One region of the Mesorhizobium sp. B2-1-1 genome, then DNA from elsewhere that is predicted to be linked to it. Evidence: riboswitches for the same ligand, from Rfam matches in the RefSeq annotation. Region 1 holds a riboswitch; the other holds the start of a gene.

Evidence for each region. A riboswitch is a leader RNA that binds a small molecule or an ion and turns the genes downstream of it on or off. The one in region 1 is predicted to bind thiamine pyrophosphate.
Region 2: another riboswitch for thiamine pyrophosphate. It lies ahead of thiB (thiamine ABC transporter substrate binding subunit); the one in region 1 lies ahead of FJ972_RS13820 (YkoF family thiamine/hydroxymethylpyrimidine-binding protein).

What each region holds. Positions count from the first base shown of each region.
Region 1 is NZ_CP083954.1:2,802,426-2,811,113, forward strand. Features, by position in the region: gene FJ972_RS13775 (hypothetical protein) at 1-158, shown strand, start outside; gene FJ972_RS13780 (O-methyltransferase) at 338-1,165, opposite strand; gene FJ972_RS13785 (glycoside hydrolase family 108 protein) at 1,349-2,086, shown strand; gene FJ972_RS13790 (hypothetical protein) at 2,089-2,289, shown strand; gene FJ972_RS13795 (ABC transporter permease) at 2,286-2,525, shown strand; gene FJ972_RS13800 (hypothetical protein) at 2,510-2,710, shown strand; gene FJ972_RS13805 (hypothetical protein) at 2,811-3,122, shown strand; gene msrA (peptide-methionine (S)-S-oxide reductase MsrA) at 3,307-3,825, shown strand; gene FJ972_RS13815 (hypothetical protein) at 3,964-4,281, opposite strand; TPP riboswitch at 4,500-4,613, shown strand; gene FJ972_RS13820 (YkoF family thiamine/hydroxymethylpyrimidine-binding protein) at 4,604-5,212, shown strand; gene FJ972_RS13825 (ABC transporter permease) at 5,311-6,066, shown strand; gene FJ972_RS13830 (ABC transporter ATP-binding protein) at 6,063-6,830, shown strand; gene FJ972_RS13835 (ABC transporter substrate-binding protein) at 6,823-7,845, shown strand; gene FJ972_RS13840 (tetratricopeptide repeat protein) at 8,014-8,688, opposite strand, start outside.
Region 2 is NZ_CP083954.1:1,218,143-1,226,830, reverse strand. Features, by position in the region: gene FJ972_RS05935 (amino acid ABC transporter substrate-binding protein) at 1-189, opposite strand, end outside; gene FJ972_RS05930 (RNA polymerase factor sigma-32) at 512-1,378, shown strand; gene FJ972_RS05925 (M48 family metalloprotease) at 1,449-2,912, opposite strand; gene thiQ (thiamine ABC transporter ATP-binding protein) at 3,170-3,952, opposite strand; gene thiP (thiamine/thiamine pyrophosphate ABC transporter permease) at 3,952-5,565, opposite strand; gene thiB (thiamine ABC transporter substrate binding subunit) at 5,803-6,801, opposite strand; TPP riboswitch at 6,844-6,958, opposite strand; gene FJ972_RS05905 (thiamine diphosphokinase) at 7,047-7,691, shown strand; gene FJ972_RS05900 (ABC-F family ATP-binding cassette domain-containing protein) at 7,693-8,688, shown strand, end outside.

The sequences.
Region 1 (8,688 bases):
TCGAACTTGACACTGTGATTACCGGAGCAGAGCTCCAATGGCACCACACAACTGTGAACGGCGCACCTTCGGCTAACACGGTGACACTGACCAATGCCTTGCCGGCAGCAGCCGCTGCCGGCCGCGCGGTCAGGCTCAATCGCTGGGTGGTGCGCTAGTTCGGTTTCTTGCAGGATCAGCAATGCTTCGTCGCCATCGGGAAGTACGGCACCTTCAGGTAGTCATCGGCCGCCATGGGGCGGGGTGTCGATGTTCCGGCGCATGCCGAGATAAAGCCTGCGGGCGATATTTCTGAGCAAGGTCTCGCCTCCGATGGTTTATCCGGGCTGTCGTCTCGTCACCGCCTGATGCCCCAGGCATAGGTTCTTTGCTTGGACGCGTTCAGACGGCGCACCTCGTACCGGCCCTGCCGCTCGATCTCGGCGACTGCTTCGACCACGCCATCGAAGGACCCTGGCGTGACGTCGTCGAATACGACCATGTCGCCCTCGCGCTGAACGCCCGAAACGCAGCGATGCTCGGCCAGCACGTTCTTCCTGGTGTGCTGCGCGTCGATGAAGGCGAAGTGGATCCGGTTCACGCCGACCCTGGGCAATTGAAGGAGTGAATCGCCTTGCAGGAAAATGATCCGGTCGGCCAGCGGCTGCCAAGGCCGAAGCAGTTCGGCGCGCGACTTCCTGCCGTCATGGTCGTCGATGCAATTCCAGTAGAAGCGATGATGGTGCGGCAGGACGTCGAGCGTGACGACATGCCCGCAGGCGCCGGCATCGGCGAGTGCCTTGGCCATGCAGATCGCGGAGAAACCACGCGCGGTGCCGGTCTCGACGACGGTGGTGAACGGCCTTGGGCTGTCGGCCAGCTGGCGGCGAAGAAGACTGTAGAGCACCCGCCCGTGCGGGTAGGCGAGCGCGCTGGTCTTGATGGTGATCTGGGTGTGGAGGGCCAGTTCGTCGAGCCAGTCGCGATCGACGGCAAAGCCGGTTTCGGCCTCGAGCCTGTCGATCTCAGCGAATGAGACGCGCCGGGTGGCTTCGAACAGCCTCAGATATTCCTTTTTCGAGGCACGCGGCGCCGAGCCCAGCGGGTCGACGTTCCAGCGGCGATCGATGGCGGCCGACAGCCTGTTGAAGGCCAGGCGCCGCGCGGCGCCAACAAAGTCTCTCATCCCAGACCTGTTCGTCCCAAAATTGTATTTTTTCTAACCATGCGCCGGCCGGCGCGCAAGGCGACCTCCGGTTTTGACGCACTGCAAGTAGGCACCGAGGCGCGCGCAACGGCGACTATCCGCACCCCTGTGCTGCCGGCGATCACCCACTCACCCCATCCACCAGAAATCGAAAGGGATATCATGGACCGCAATTTTACGCGGGCGCTTGCGCTCATCCTCAAATCCGAAGGCGGCTGGTCGGACAATCCGGCCGATCCGGGCGGCGCCACCATGAAGGGCGTCACTCTCGCCAATTTCCGCCGCTACGTGAAGGCGGATGCCGCCAAGGCGGATCTCAGGAAGATCAGCGATGCCCAACTCGCCACGGTGTACCGCCGCTTCTACTGGGATGCGGTGGCTGGCGCCGAGTTGCCCGATGGCGTGGACTACGCAGTGTTCGATTTTGCCGTGAACAGCGGGCCGGGCAGGGCGGCGAAATATCTTCAAGCAGTGGTCGGCGCCGCCCCGGACGGCCGCATCGGGCCCGAGACGCTCGCTGCCGTCAGTTCCAGACCGGCCGCCGTCGTCATCGACAATCTCTGCGATGCCCGCCTGGCTTTCCTGAAGCGGCTTCCGACCTGGTCGACTTTCGGCAAAGGCTGGTCGAGCCGGGTCGGATCCGTCCGCGCACAGGCGCTGCTGCTGACGGCTGTCGGGGCAGGCGAGGCATCGGCCACGCGGCCAGATCCTGCACCGGCCGCTGCTGCGGCGGCGCCGGGCGGCGCTGCTGCCGTAGATGCCGTCGAACCGGTCGCGGCGGCGCCTGCCGGCGCCAACATCCCAGCTGCCACCAAGGCGGGCGGGATCATTGTCGCGTGCCTGCTCGTCGCCTACGCCGCCTGGCACCACATCGCCGCCGCCTTGCAAGGAATGTTCTGATCATGGCCACCACAACCCAGCCGACCATCCGCCCGACCAACAAACTGACGGCCGCGACCATCGCCGCCGCCGCCGTTTCGATTTCCGGCGTCTTCGTGCGCAATGTCTGGCCATCCTGGTACGATGCCGAGACATGGGCCACGCTGCTGCCGCTAGCCGTCTTTGCCGTCGGCTATCTCGTCAAGGACGCGCCAAACCAATGAGCGCGCTCCTCTCCTTCCTGCTCAGCAATTCGACCGTTCTCGGCATCGGCGCGGCCATCGCCGCTGCGTTTGGCTGGGGTGTTCGCCAGCGGCTTGCCGGCGAGCGCGCCGAACGCAGCCGGCAGGCCGCGGCCGAGGCGGCGGCGCGGGACGTCGCCAACCAGGTTGACAACGATATCGGCGCGCTACCCGCCGCCACTGCCCGAAAGGAGCTCAGGTCATGGGCAAGGGATTGATTGTCGCAGCGGCCGCAGCACTTGTCGCGGTAGCCGGCTGCACCACCGTCACCGGCGGATTTTGCGCGGTCTCGAGCCCGCTGCGCTTGTCCGCATCCGCCGTCGCAGCACTGTCGGATGCGGAAGTCCGGACGCTGCTGGCGCACAACCGCAAGGGCGAGAAACTGTGCGGGTGGAAGCCATGACGATCGTGTTGCCGCTCGATTCGGGCCCTGCTGCTCTGGGACCGCTCATCTTCGGTGCCGGATCGGTCATTCTGTTTCCTGATCGCGAGACAATGAAATGATGCATGATCTTTTCGACCTGCTCGGTATCAAGGTGCCGGTGGTGGTCGCCGGCCTTTCCGGCGGCATATTGCGCGCGCTGTCGCGCCACCGCTACAAACCGCGCGAGATGGTGGCCTCGCCGATCTGCGGCGCGCTAGCCGCCGCCTATCTGACGCTGCCCGGGGTCCAGTATTCCCGCGCCATGGGCCTGCCGATGGCCAATGACGACACCACGACCCTGGCGGCCGCATTCCTCATCGGCGTCTGCGCGATGTGGATATCGGATATCGTATTCGAGGTCGTGGTGCGCAGGTTCAGGCCTGGGGAGTGACGCCGCGCGTCCGTGGTGATCGGCAGCAGGACGCGCCCGTCGACTGGACGAAGCCGACGACAATGCCCATCTATGGGAAATCCTGGAGCGGCTGTCATAGCGCCGGGCCTCCAGTTTTATCGTGCGCAATTCCGGACGGAAACGGCTACAACCTTTCCCCGGAGTTGCTTTGGGGAGATTTGATATGGCGACTTCAAGCGAACGCGCGGTGCTTGCCGGCGGCTGTTTCTGGGGCATGCAGGATCTGATCCGACGCATCCCGGGCGTCCTGTCCACGCGCGTCGGCTACAGCGGCGGCGACGTGCCTGATGCCACCTACCGAAACCACGGCACCCATGCCGAAGCCATCGAGATCAATTTCGATCCCGCCAAGCTGAGCTACCGTACGCTGCTGGAGTTCTTCTTCCAGATTCATGATCCGACGACACGCAACCGCCAGGGCAACGATGTGGGGATGAGCTACCGTTCGGCGATCTACTACACCAGCGATGAGCAGAAGCGCGTCGCCGAAGACACCATCGCCGACGTCGACGCCTCGGGCCTGTGGCCCGGCAAGGTGGTCACCGAGGTGGTTCCGGCCGGCGCGTTCTGGGAAGCCGAACCCGAGCATCAGGACTATCTGCAGAAATACCCGAACGGCTACACCTGTCATTTCGTCAGGCCGGGCTGGAAGCTGCCGGTTCGCGAAAAGGCTGTTTCGTAGACGCCCCCGAACCGAGACGAAGGCCGATGGCGGTTTACGTCTCAGGCGCCTGCCTGTTCGGCGAGGGTGAAACATAAAGAGACGGAAACGCCACGGAACAGGCGCCCCGTGGCATTCTCCAGCAGTTTCGGCGAATGGCTACTTGCCGCAATGCTTGTCATTGACGGTCGGCGAAGCGGTGCCCGGAGCGGTGTGGCTGGCATCCGGCTGAGCACCTTGTGGGCTGGCCGGACAGTTCCGGTCCGCGTTCGAATTCATGCCGTCGGGCATGACGGTCGTGCTGCCGGTCGTGCCAGGATCCACCGTGTTCGGCGATGCCGGCGTGTTCGGGTCGACCGTGACCGACTGGCCGCTGCCGGGCCCATTATTGGCGCCGTTTCCGCCAGCACTTTGCGCCATCGCCGAAGTCGCGAGACCAATGGTAAGAGCCGAAGCTGCGAGGATTTTCATGAGCATGGTTTGTCTCCATTTCTGTGAAGTCTTCGCTCGTTTCCACGAAGTTCGTCGCGTTTGCGACTATAGGGACAACCACTCGTCGTGGCTAAGGTTCCGGACAAATTTCCCTCAAGACCGGGCCCGACGGAACCGCCCATAAATCAGGCCTGGCGCAATGCATTTCCGGCGATGGTCCTGAAAAAACAGCTTTCATAGCCGCCCGATTGGTGCTTTAACGCGTCCATCCACAGGGGTGCTCCGTACGGTCGGGGCTGAGACGGGGGCGGCAAGCCCACAGACCCTAGAAGCTGATCTGGGTAATACCAGCGGAGCGAGGCGGGCGATGTTTTCAGGCGCACAGATTTCCCTATATCCCATGTCCGGCGATTTTGTCGGCGTCATCCTTGGCGCGCTCGGGGCACTGGACCCCTATCGTGATCGACTGCGGATCGAGACCGACGATATCTCGACCTTGCTTGTCGGGCCGCCCGAGGTGCTGTTTCCTGCCATGCGCGACCTGTTCGTGGCGGCAGCGCGCAGCGGCAAGCATTGCGTGCTTTCGGCCGCCATCTCGCGCGGCTGCCCGGGCGAGCCGGACGATCCGATCTGCCGCTCCGACGCGTTTGGCGGACCTGCCGGGCCGCTCGGCCCGCGCAAGGAAGCGGCTATCGCCGCCGTGCGCGGCGTGGCCGTCACCGGCCAGCCGGCGGCGGCGCAGTTCTCGCTTTACGTCATGGGCACCGACGACCACATGGACGAGATCTATGGCTGCATCGACTTCCTGAAGCAGTCGGGCGTATATGAGCGCTCCAAGCATTTCTGCACAAAGTTGCGCGGCGACGCAGGCGCCATTTTTACCGCACTCAACGAGGCCTTTTGCCGCTTCGGGCCGGGTGCCGGTCACGTAACGCTCGACGTCACCGTCTCGGCCAACAGCCCCACCGCCGTCTGACGGCGCGCCCCGCGCCATCCGCTCCGGGTACCTGCGTGTCCTCCCCGTCCGCCCCTTCGCGTCCGATCGTGGACCTCATCGCCAGAACCGCTCCGGCGATGCTTTCGGTGGGGCTGCTGCTAGCCGCGTGGGAACTCTATGCGCGCTTTGGTGGCATCAAGCCGACAATCCTCCCGGCGCCATCGCGCGTCTTCGCTCAGGCAATGCTCAACCGGCACGCGCTGGCCGATAACGCCGTGCCAACCCTCCGTGCCACGCTCGCAGGCTTTGCCTGTTCGCTCGGCGGTGCCTTTGCGATGTCGATATTGATCGACTTCTCCCAGCCATTGCGGCGCGCCCTTTTTCCGGTCTTCGTGGTCAGCCAGACCTTGCCGCTGGTGGCGATTGCACCGCTGGTGGTGCTGTGGTTCGGCTTTGGGCTGATGCCCAAGATCATGCTGGTGGCGCTGGTCACCTTCTTTCCGATGTTGGTGGCTTTGGCCGAAGGATATGAGGCGACGGAGGCTGAGATCGGCCAAATGCTGCGCGCCATGGGGGCAGGGCGCTGGCGTGTCTTCGTCCTGGCGCGGCTGCCCTCGGCGCTGCCCTACTTCTTCGCCGGTGTCAGGATCTCGATCACCTATGCTGTCGTGGGCGCCATCTTCGCCGAATATGCGGGCGCGGCGAAGGGCCTCGGCATCTACATGCTCAACGCCAAGAACAACTTCCGCCCGGACCTGGTGCTGGCCGCCGTCGCCGTCAGCGCCGTGCTGACGCTCGTCCTGTTCGGGCTGACGATGCTGGTCCAGCGCCTTGCCATGCCATGGGAACGGACCGCCGGCGGGCGGGCCGCAGGAAAGGGGCCGTGGCGATGAACCGGCTCGAACTGCGACATGTGCGCAAGGCCTTCGAAGGACTCGACGTGCTTGCCGACATTTCGCTCAGCGTCGGCGCCGGCGAATTCGTCTCCATTCTGGGCCCCTCCGGCGCCGGCAAGTCGACGCTGTTCCAGCTTCTGACCGGCGCGCTTCACGGCGAGGGCGAGATATTCTTCGACGGCAAGCCGCTCGATGACCACGGCCGGCATTTCGCTTTCATGCCGCAGCGCGACGCGTTGATGCCTTGGCGGCGCATTCTTGACAACGCCACGCTCGGGCTTGAGGTGCAAGGTGTCAGGCGCAAGGCTGCCCGCGCTCGCGTTGCTCCGCTGTTCGAGGAATTCGGACTTGCCGGTTTCGAACGGCATTTTCCGGCGCAGCTTTCCGGCGGCATGCGCCAGCGCGCGGCCTTGCTGCGCACCGTGGTGCAGGAACGCGATATGCTGCTGCTCGACGAGCCGTTCGGCGCACTCGATGCGCTGACCCGCGCCGCCATGCAACGCTGGTTGGAACAGATGTGGCGGCGCCACTGCTGGACGGCGCTGCTGATCACCCACGACGTGCGCGAAGCTGTGTTCCTGTCCGACCGCATCTATGTGCTTTCGGCGCGGCCGGCGCGCGTCGTCGCTGAGATCACCGTGCCGCTGCCGCGTCCACGCGAACTGGCCGGCGGCGCTGCACGGCAGGCCGGCACCCTCGAAGCCGAGATCCTCGACATCCTCCTCAACCCGAGCCACCAGAAGGACACGGACCATGACTGACCTGACGCGCCGGCAAGCCTTGCTGCTCACTGCCGCTGCCGGCCTTCCCCTTGTAGCCCGGCCAGGCCGATCTCTTGCCCAGGCGGCCGCCCGGAAAGTAACGGTGGCGCTGGACTGGACGGTCAACACCAACCATATCGGCCTGTTCGTCGCTCGCGACAAAGGGTTTTACAGCGAGGCCGGCCTCGAGGTCGACATCCTGCCCTACAGCGATACCGGTGCAGGCACGCTGGTTGCCAACCGCGTTGCCGATTTCGGCATCAACGGCTCCATCGGCCTCTTCACCCAGAAAACCGCCGGCGCCGATCTCAAGGCGGTCTATGCCGTGGTGCAGTCCGAAACCGGACGGCTGGTGTTCAATGCAGCGCGTGACGAGATCAAAACCCCCAGGGATCTTGACGGCCTGACCTATGGCGGTTTCGGCAGTGCCTGGGAAAACGCGCTGATCTCGACCATCATCCGTCACGATGGCGGTAAGGGGGCTTTCGAAACGGTGACGCTCGGCACGTCCGCCTATGAGGCGCTGGCCAACGGTTCGGTCGACTTCACGTTGGAGGTCTCGACCTGGGAAGGCGTCGAGGCAGAACTGAAAGGCGTCAAACAGCGAAGCTTCGTCTATGCCGACTACGGCGTGCCCGACGAGCACACCACGCTGATCTCCTCTAGCGATGCGTATCTGCGTGCAAATCCGGAATTGGCGTCGGGCTTCATACGGGCAACGCGGCGCGGCTACCAGTTCACCGTCGATCATCCCGAAGAAGCGGCCACACTGCTGATCGCCGCCAACAAGGACGCCCTGACCAATCCGGCATTGATCCACGCCTCGCTGAAGACGCTGATCGACGGGCACTATCTGCGCCGGCGAAACGGCGCCATAGGCAGCATGGACCCGGCCAAGATGGAAGCGATCGGTTCCTATCTCTTCGCCGCCGGCATCCTCCGGAACGGGGACGGCGAGCCCGTTGCCCGGCAACCGGATTTTGGCAACTATTTCAGTAACTTCTATTTGGGGTAGGGATCAAACCGCATCGGGCGCCAGCGCTGCTCAAGCTGATTGCCTTTCGTCAGCCTCGTCAGAGCTGCGCCCAAGGCAAAACCTTTACCGCAATAAAGCACAGAGCGGCGACTGCCATTACGCCCAAACCACTCCAACGCAAAATCCGCGCCCTCCCGAAAAGCCCGTCTAATCTACCCCAAGGCTCAGTGCCTTCTTGCGATCGGCCTGAGCACGCTTGCGGTTGCCCTTGGCTTCCCACGCCCGGCTCCGCGCCTCGTAGGCGGTTGCGAAATCCGGCTTAAGCCTTATCGCCTGGCTGAAATCCGCGATGGCCCCTTCATAGTCCGCTCTGCTGGTTCGGAGCACGCCTCGACCGAAATAGCCAAAGGGGTTCTTGTGATCGAGGCTGATGGCCTTTTCGAAATCGTGCAGCGCGGCGACGTCCTCGTGCCCTCCCATCCATAGGAGGCCTCGATCGGCATAGACCCTTGCGTCCGCGGGGTTGAGATTGATGGCCTTTTCGAAGTCGGCAAACGCCCCGTCGTAGTTTTCCTGGAAACTGAGGTTCTGGCCGCGACTGTAGTAGGTCTCGGCTATATTCGGATTGATCGCGATCGCCTGCGTGTAATCGGCAACAGCATGAGCATAATCGTTCTTGGCCTCCCAAGCCATGGCCCGGGCCAGATAGGCGTCATGAAATGCCGGGACCAGTGCGATCGCCTTGCCATACAGGGCTATGGCGCCGTCATAGTCATTTTTCTCATGCAGCCTCCGACCCTTGGCGAAAAGCGCCTTGGCGGCCGAATCAGTATCGCTCGGTGCGGCCGAACCGGCGGCTGAACTGGCGGTGGCCGCCGCCGA
Region 2 (8,688 bases), 1.6 Mb from region 1:
GATTTCGACATCGAAGCCGACCAGCGCTCCGCCGGCATCATGATAGGTAAAGGGTGCGTAGGTGCCCTCCGTGCCGACCTTGATGACGCCGGCCTGCTTGATCTGGTCGAGATTGGCGCCGGCATAGCCTGCGGTAACAGCCAGAACCTGCAAAGTTCCGGCGACGATGAGCGACTTGAGCCATTTCATTTTTCTGTGATCCCGTCCTGGCCTGATATCCGGCATGGTGTGTGAGCGCTGGAAATTGACAGATGTGAGTTGAAAAAATAAGGAATGAGATTTCAAAAACATCCATTATTCGGAATCGGATTCTACCACTGACGTTTCTGGCGGTGCCTCGAACCCGCCCGGAGTTTTTTCGCGCAGCCTCCACGCCGCGCCGCCGGCGGCGGAACCTTTCCCGCGCATGGCACGTTTTGCGTTCGTTGTAGGGCAGGACGCCGTCATTTCAAGTCGAGCGGCTGCCGGGTTTCGAAATGACATCCGTATCGCCAGAGCCAGGGAGTGCCTCATGATGGAAGACACGGCAGGACGGATCATGGTCCGCGCGGCAATGAGGGCTCCCTATCTCGAACGCGACGAGGAGTTGCGGCTGGCGCTGCGCTGGAAAAAGGACAACGACCAGAACGCGCTGCACAGCATCACCGTGGCGCATATGCGCCTGGTCATTTCCATGGCCTCCAAATTCCGTCATTACGGCCTGCCGCTTGGCGATCTGGTCCAGGAGGGCCATGTCGGCCTGCTCGAGGCCGCGGCCCGTTTCGAGCCGGAGCGCGAAGTGCGGTTTTCGACCTATGCGACCTGGTGGATCCGGGCCTCGATGCAGGACTACATCCTGCGCAACTGGTCGATCGTGCGCGGCGGCACCAGCTCGGCGCAAAAGGCTCTGTTCTTCAACCTGCGGCGCCTGCGCGCCCGGCTGGCGAACGGCGCCGCGGAGCCGCTGTCGAACAGGACGTTGTACCGCGAGGTTTCAGCGGCCCTCGGCGTCTCCGAAGCCGATGTCGCGCTGATGGATTCGCGGCTCTCGGCGCCCGACTCCTCCCTCAATGTCCCGCTTGCCGACGATGGGGGCGCGACCGAGCGGATGGACTTCCTCGTGTCGGACGATCCCTTGCCCGACGAGGTCGTCAGCGACACCATCGATATCGAACGCCGCTCGATATGGCTGAAGGCGGCGCTTGCCGCACTCAACGCGCGTGAGCTGCGCATCATCGAGGAGCGTCGGCTGAGCGACGAGGGCGCGACGCTCGAAGCGCTCGGCGAGACGCTTGGCATTTCCAAGGAACGCGTGCGCCAGATCGAGGCCCGCGCCATGGAAAAGCTGAAAGTGGCGCTGGTGAAGCAGAACCCGGAATTCCTCGCCACCGCCGCCTAAGTGGGAAAGTGTGTAACGGTTCCCGTCCGGGAATTGCGAAAACGGGAGAGCGAGTTAGCGCCGACAATAGCTATTTGTCGGTGACGATCTTGACCTTGTCGCCGGCCGAAACCGCAGCCCCCGGCGACAGCGCGTTGAGCACCCGGAACAGGTCGAGTTTGCGGTCGACGCCGACCATCTGCGCCGAAAGCGAACCCATCGTCTGCCCCGGCTGGACGGTGACCACGCGGATATGCAGCGGCTTCAGCGCCGCCTTTTCGGCGGCACTCAGAATGCGGAACGAGCCGCTGACGGAACGCGCCACGGTGTCGAGCGACGTGCTGGCGGATGGTGCCGCCGTCAGCAGCCGGTAGACCTGGCCGCCGGCGCGGATTACCGCGATATCGAACTGCCAGCCTTCGGCGCCTGCATGCGCCGTCGCCGCCTCGTTGCCGTTGATCGTTTCCTGCCTGACGCTCGCGTCGTCGAGACCGGCCACCCAGCCGCTCCTGATATAATCGGTCAGCGCACGGTTCTTGTCGATCGACACGCCGTCGAAGCGGATCGCAATGTCGCCCGGCCCGGTCGCCGTCACGGCGGCGGCCGAATTGTCGATGATGAAGCCCTCCGGCACCGAGAAGGACACGCCCAGGCCCGGATGCAGAAAGGTCTCGCCGCGCACATACCCTTCTTCCGGCGTGTCGCCGTAGAGCAGGCCGTCTATCCCGGCGAGGAAGGCGTCGCGATCGCGGGTGCCGACGCCCGGCGGGCCGAACTGGCGGGCATGGCGTTGCGCAAGGTCGATACGCTGCGGCGTATTGGGATGCGTTGCCAGGAAATCGAGGCTGGCGTCGGTGGCGCCGCTGATCGAGCGGAAATCGGTGTAGGCCGACATGGACTGCAAGAAGCGGCCGGCGGCGTAAGGATCGTAGCCGGCTTCGCCGATCGACTTGATGCCGATCGCGTCGGCTTCCAGTTCCTGGTTGCGCGAAAACTGCGCCAGTCTCAGCTTGCCGCGGATCAGCGCCGCCTTGGCGGTCGGGCTGTCGCCGAGCACGTCGGAAACAACCTTGGTGGCGAGCCCCTCCTCGGCCTCGAGCTGCTGGCGCTGCAGGCCGTGGTTGGCGGTGACGTGGCCCATCTCATGCGCGATGACGGCGGCGAGCTCGGCCGAATCATTGGCCAGGGCCAGCAGGCCGCGCGTGACGTAGAGGTAGCCGCCCGGCAGTGCGAAGGCATTGACGTTGGGCGAATTGAGGATGGTGATACGATAGGTCTGGGTCGGGTTGGCCGACACCACCGTCAGGCTGCCTACGACCTTGGCGACCATGCGCTCGAGCTTGGGATCGGAGTATTCGCCGCCATAGGTCGCCAGGATGCGTGGATGCTGCGCCTTGGCCAGTTCGGCCAATTTGTTATTGGCCGCGACATTGTCGACCGTGATCGGTTTGTCGGAAGGCTGGAAGCCGGATTCCTGGACTTCCGGAGGTGTGAACATCTGGCAGCTTGCCAGGGCCACGACAAAGCCGGCCAGCGCCAGAAAGCGCGCCAGCATTTTCCCTCTTGGTCTTTCCGTGCCGGTCGGCAGAACGGCTTCCTTTCGGGTCTGGCGCATGCCCGCGAAAATCGGGGCGATCCTCGCAAGGGCTCATGCGCAAATCAAAGCATTACAGCATCCACGCCATACCAACGCGCGGCGGATGCCGCAGGCAAATCACGGCCTGCACCGGACCGGTACAGGGCGGACCTAGCCACACTACCTCTGTCAAGGCAAGCAATCGCCCCGTCGCCAGGAGCCGGTTTGAGCGTAAATTATGTCCGCTTCCGGGCAATATCTCGTGATCCAGCCTCCCAGGCGCTTGTGCCAACATAGCGCCGGAAAACTTCAGGACCAGCCCCGGCAAAGAAATCATCCGCCTTGCCCTTGGCGGCAACCATGCCGTTGTCGAGGAACACCACCTCCTCACAAATACGGCGTGCGTCCTGTGGCTGGTGCGTAACGAACAGCAGCGTCATGCCCCGCTCGGCATGCACGTCGGCGACAAGATCGAGCATGTCGTCGCGCAAGGCCGGTCCGAGTGAAGCGAAAGGCTCGTCCAGAAGAAGCACCGGGCGGTTGCGAACCAGCACGCGCGCCAATGCGACACGCTGGCGTTCGCCTCCCGAAAGTTCGCGCGGCAGGCGTCTTTCCTTGCCCGCGAGGCCGGTGCGCGCGATCGCCTCCGCGATGTCAGCGCCGTCGGCCTCGGTCAGCCGCAGCGAGGGCGAGCGGCCGAGCCCGACATTCTCTTCGACCGAAAGATGGGCAAAAAGATTGTTTTCCTGGAACACCATCGACACGGGCCGCGCCGAAGGCGGCGCCGCGCCGACATCGGCGCCGCCGATCAGCACGCGGCCAGCCTGCGGCGTCTCGAAGCCCGCCACCAGATTGAGCAGCGTCGACTTGCCCGAGCCGCTCGGCCCCATGATGGCGGTAATTTTCGACGCGGCGAAATCGACATCGAAAACGAGCGGCGCGTCGCCGTAGCTGAACGAGACCGTGTCCAGCCGCACCTCGGCTCCCCTTGTCGCACCATTGGTGGCGCCCGCAGCCATCAGTCTCGTTCTCCCCTTCCCAGCCCGCTCGCCGCCACCACAAGCGCAAGGCAGACCAGACCGAGCAGCAGCGCCAGGCCGGCGGCGTCCTCGGTACGGTAGCTGCCCATGCGCGCCAGGAGAAGGTAGGGCAAGGTCTGCACGGAATCACTGCCGAACAATGCGATGACGCCGAGATCGCCAAGCGACAGCGCCATGGCAAACGCGAAGGCGGTGGCCAGCGGCCGTCGCAGCGAGGGCCAGTCGACCAGCCGCAACCGGGCCCAGCCCGCTATTCCCAGAAGCGCGCAGAGCCGCTCATGGCGCTCGCTCGCCGCATCATAGGCGGGGCGGATGGCACGGATGGCGAAAGGCATCGCCATGACTGCATTGACAGTGACGACCATGACCGGGGCTATGGCAAAGACATCGCCGACATGGCGCAGCAGAAGGAACCAGCCGGCGCCGATGACGATGGGCGGCACGACCAGGACGAAGCCGGCACCGGTGTCGGTGGCGTGTTCGAGCACGGTCCGCGGACCGGAGCGGCGCTTCAGGGCCAGCACGCGGCGCGCCATGGTGAGCGAAAGCGACAGCGCAACCGACAGCAGCGCCGACAGGAAAGCCAGCACGGCGCTGGTCAGCGTCGCCTGCCGCACCGCCGCTTCGCCGGCGAGACGACCGAGGTCGGCGCCGAGGCCTGACATCACCGTCGCCGTCATCGGCCCGGCGACGAACAAAAGGGCCAGCACGACGAGCGCGGCATTCAGCGCGGTCTCGGTCCTGCCGGCCGAGACGTAGCGGCGCGGCGCCACCGGCAGATTGGCGTCACCGGTGGTGTTGGCGCCGAGCCGCGTCAACGCCAGCACCACGACAAAGGTCAGCGCGATCTGCAGCAGCGTCAGCGCCACCGCCCGCGCGGGATCGAAATCGAAACGCAGCGCCTGGTAGATGCCGACCTCCAGCGTCGTCGCGCCGGGGCCACCGCCCAGCGTCAACACGATCGTGAAGGATGTGATGCAGAGCATGAACACCAGGCCGGCGACGCCCGGCAGAGCGGCGCGCAGTGTCGGCCACTCGATCAGCCGGAAAGCCGGTGCGGCACCCATGCCGAGCTGGCTCGCCAGCCGCCATTGGTCGGCTTGGATGGTTTGCAGCGCTTCGAGGAACAGCCGCGTGGCCAGCGGCAGGTTGAAGAAGACATGAGCAACGAGGATGCCGGAGAGGCCATAGATGCCCGGCCAATTGTAACCGCCGACGGCACCAAGAAAGCCGGCGAAATAGCCGGCGCGGCCATAGAGCGCCAGGATGCCGAGCGCCGCCACGATCGCCGGCAGCGCCAACGGCAGGGCGAAGAGCTGGAGGATGAAGCCGCGGCCGGGAAAGTGCGGATGCCGCGACAGCGCGCGAGCCACGAACAGGGCCGGCGCCACCGACAGCAGCGTCGAAAGCGCCGCCTGCCACAACGTAAAGCGCACGACGCGCAGGAGATAAGCATCGAAGGCTGCCCAGGCTCCGGAGAAATCGTTCGCGCCTTCGAAAAGAAGACCCGCAAACGCGCCGCCGATCAGCAGCGCGATCGCCGCAAGCGCGAGGATGCCGGCGGAGATGCGGGGGTCAGACGCGCGCTGCACGCTGCGCCACCCAAAGGACCTTTAGCGAGCGTCGCGTTCCTTCGCGCCCCCCTCTGTCCTGCCGGACATCTCCCCCACTTGGGGGGAGATTGGCTGCTTCAGCGCTCCACCCTCTCCTGTGACGTCGCCAATTGGCGAAAGCCGTCGTGACGGCCAATCTCCCCCCTTGTGGGGGAGATGTCCGGCAGGACAGAGGGGGGCGCCGTAGAGCACTCATCATTCGATCATACGACCAAACTACTTGCTCATCACCGCCAGCCATTCATCCACCCATGCCTTGCGGTTGGCCGCGACCTCCTCGGGGCTGAACAGCAAGGTCTTGGTCGGTTTGACCAGTCTGTCGAAGGCGGGATTGAGCGGCTTGTCCGTCTTGCCGGCCGGGAACATCCAGTTGGTCTCGGGGATGGCATCCTGGAATTTCGGCCCCGTCATGAAGGCAATGAACTTTTCCGCCAGCGGATTTTTGGCTCCCGTCGTGGTGATGCCGGCGACCTCGATCTGCAGATATTCGCCCTCCTCGAAGGAAGCGGCCTGGTAGCGCTCGGTGTTCTCGGCAACCATGTGGTAGGCGGGCGAGGTCGTGTAGGACAACACCATCGGCACCTCGCCCTTGGTGAACAGGCCGTAGGCCTCGCTCCAGCCCGGCGTCACGGTCAAGACCTTTGCCTTGAGCTTGGCCCAGGCCTCCGGCGCCTTGTCGCCATAGACCGACTTCACCCACAACAGCAGGCCGAGGCCCGGCGTCGATGTGCGCGGATCCTGGATGACGATCTTGTCGTCGGCACTGCCCTCGACCAATTCCTTCAGGCTCTTGGGCGGCGTCTTCAGCTTCTGCGTGTCATAGACGACGGCGAAATAGCCATAGTCGTACGGGACAAAGATGTCGTCGTTCCAGCCGCCCGGCACATTGAGCCCGGTCACGGCGCCATGCGGCGCAAACAGGCCAGTGGCCTTGGCATCGGCGGTGAGATTGGTGTCGAGGCCAAGCACGATGTCGGCCTTAGTCGCGGCCCCTTCCAGCTTGACGCGGTTGAGCAGCGCGACGCCGTCGGCAACCGAGACGAAGTCGACATCGCAGCCGCATTCGGCCTCGAATTCCTTCTTCACCACCGGGCCGGGGCCCCAGTCGGCGGTAAAGCTCTCATAAGTGTAGACGGTGAGCTTGTCCTTGGCTAAGGCCGGCCCGGACAGAACCACGACCATTGCAGAGACAAGGGCGTATAAAAGCGTGCGCATCGGCGCCTCCTTCGTTCGGGTTAAAGGAATTGAGGCGTCGGACTGTCCGAAACGTCTAATCCCTCCGCCGGTACAAACCGGATCAGGTTCAGCGGGTTGGCGAGACTGCCTCTCAGCCGGTCCGCGAATATCGCGTCCGGCACCCCGTTAGAGCGCCTCGACACATAGGCCCGGCCGGTGAACCGCGCAAGTGGCTGTTTGCCGGCCTTCCGTTTCCGCTGTCGGGCTGGTAAGGGCCACACGATATGAGCACATTCACCATCCTGCTTGGCGGCGACCTCATCCGCACGCCACGGCTCGACCGTCAGGTCGAGGGGACCCGCGTCATCGCCGCCGATGCCGGCATCGGCCATGCGAGGACGCTCGGCCTTGTGCCGGAACTGTGGGTCGGCGATTTCGATTCCGTGCCCGCCGGCCTGCCGGATGAGTTGGCCGCCGTGCCGCGCCGAACCTTCCCGGCAGAGAAGGACGCCACCGATGGCGAACTCGCGATATCGGCCGCCCTGGAGCGCGGCGCGACCAGCCTCGTGCTTGCCGGCGCCTTCGGCGGCAAACGCGCCGACCATGCCTTCCTGCACATGGCGCTCGCCCTGCGGCTGGCCGGGGCCGGGACAAAGGTGCTGTTGACCAGCGGCGCGCAGGAAGGCGTGCCCCTGGCGCACGGCACGGTCCACTTCGACTATACAGACGGCACCCTGTTCTCGATCCTGGGTTTTTCCGAGCTTGCCGGGCTGACCGTCGCCGGCGCGAAATGGCCGCTTGACCGCGTCAAGGTCGCGTTCGGCTCATCGCTGACCATCTCTAATGAGGTCAAGGGCAGGCTCGAGATCGCGCTGGGAGCGGGGCGCGCGCTGCTGCTCGCCCATCCCTATCCCTTGCCAGAAAGCTGACATGGCGCCGCCTCTTCTCAATCTCGACGGAATAAAACTGACGTTCGGCGGCACGCCCCTGCTCGACGGCGCCGACTTGGCTGCGTCGGCAGGCGACAAGATCGCGCTGGTCGGCCGCAACGGGTCCGGCAAGTCGACGCTGCTCAAGATCGCCGCCGGCCTGATCGAGCCGCAGGACGGCGAGGTGTTCCGCCAGCCATCGGCGACCGTCCGCTATCTGCCGCAAATGCCCGACATGGACGGCTTCGCAACCGTGCGCGCCTATGTCGAGGCCGGGCTCGGTCCCGCCGACGATCCTTATCGCGCCAGCTACCTGATGGAGCACCTCGGCCTCTCGGGCGAGGAGCAGCCGGGCGACCTCTCCGGCGGCGAGGCCAGGCGCGCCGCCCTTGCCCGCGTCATGGCGCCCGAGCCTGATATCCTGCTGCTCGATGAGCCGACCAACCACCTCGATCTCTCGGTGATCGAATGGCTGGAAGAGGAACTCGTCCGCACCTCCTCGGCCCTCATCGTCATCTCGCACGACCGCCGTTTCCTTGAGCGCGTCTCGCGCGCCACCGTGTGGCTCGACCGGGGCCAGACGCGCCGGCTGGATAAGGGCTTCGGCCATTTCGAGGAATGGCGCGACCAGGTGCTTGAGGAAGAAGAGCGCGAACAGCACAAGCTCGGCCGCCAGATCGTGCGCGAGGAACACTGGCTGCGTTATGGCGTGACGGCGCGGCGCAAGCGCAACATGCGCCGCCTGGGCGAATTGCAGACCATGCGCCAGCGTTTTCGCGGCCATCGCGGCGCCGAAGGCACCGCGACCATGGTGGCCAGCGACGCCGCCGAATCCGGCAAGCTGGTGATCGAGGCCAGGAACATCGAGAAGAGCTTTGGCGACCTCACCGTGGTCAAGGGGTTCTCGACCCGCATCCAACGCGGCGACCGCGTCGGCCTCGTCGGGCCGAACGGCGCCGGCAAGACGACGCTTCTGAAGATGCTGACCGGAGAATTG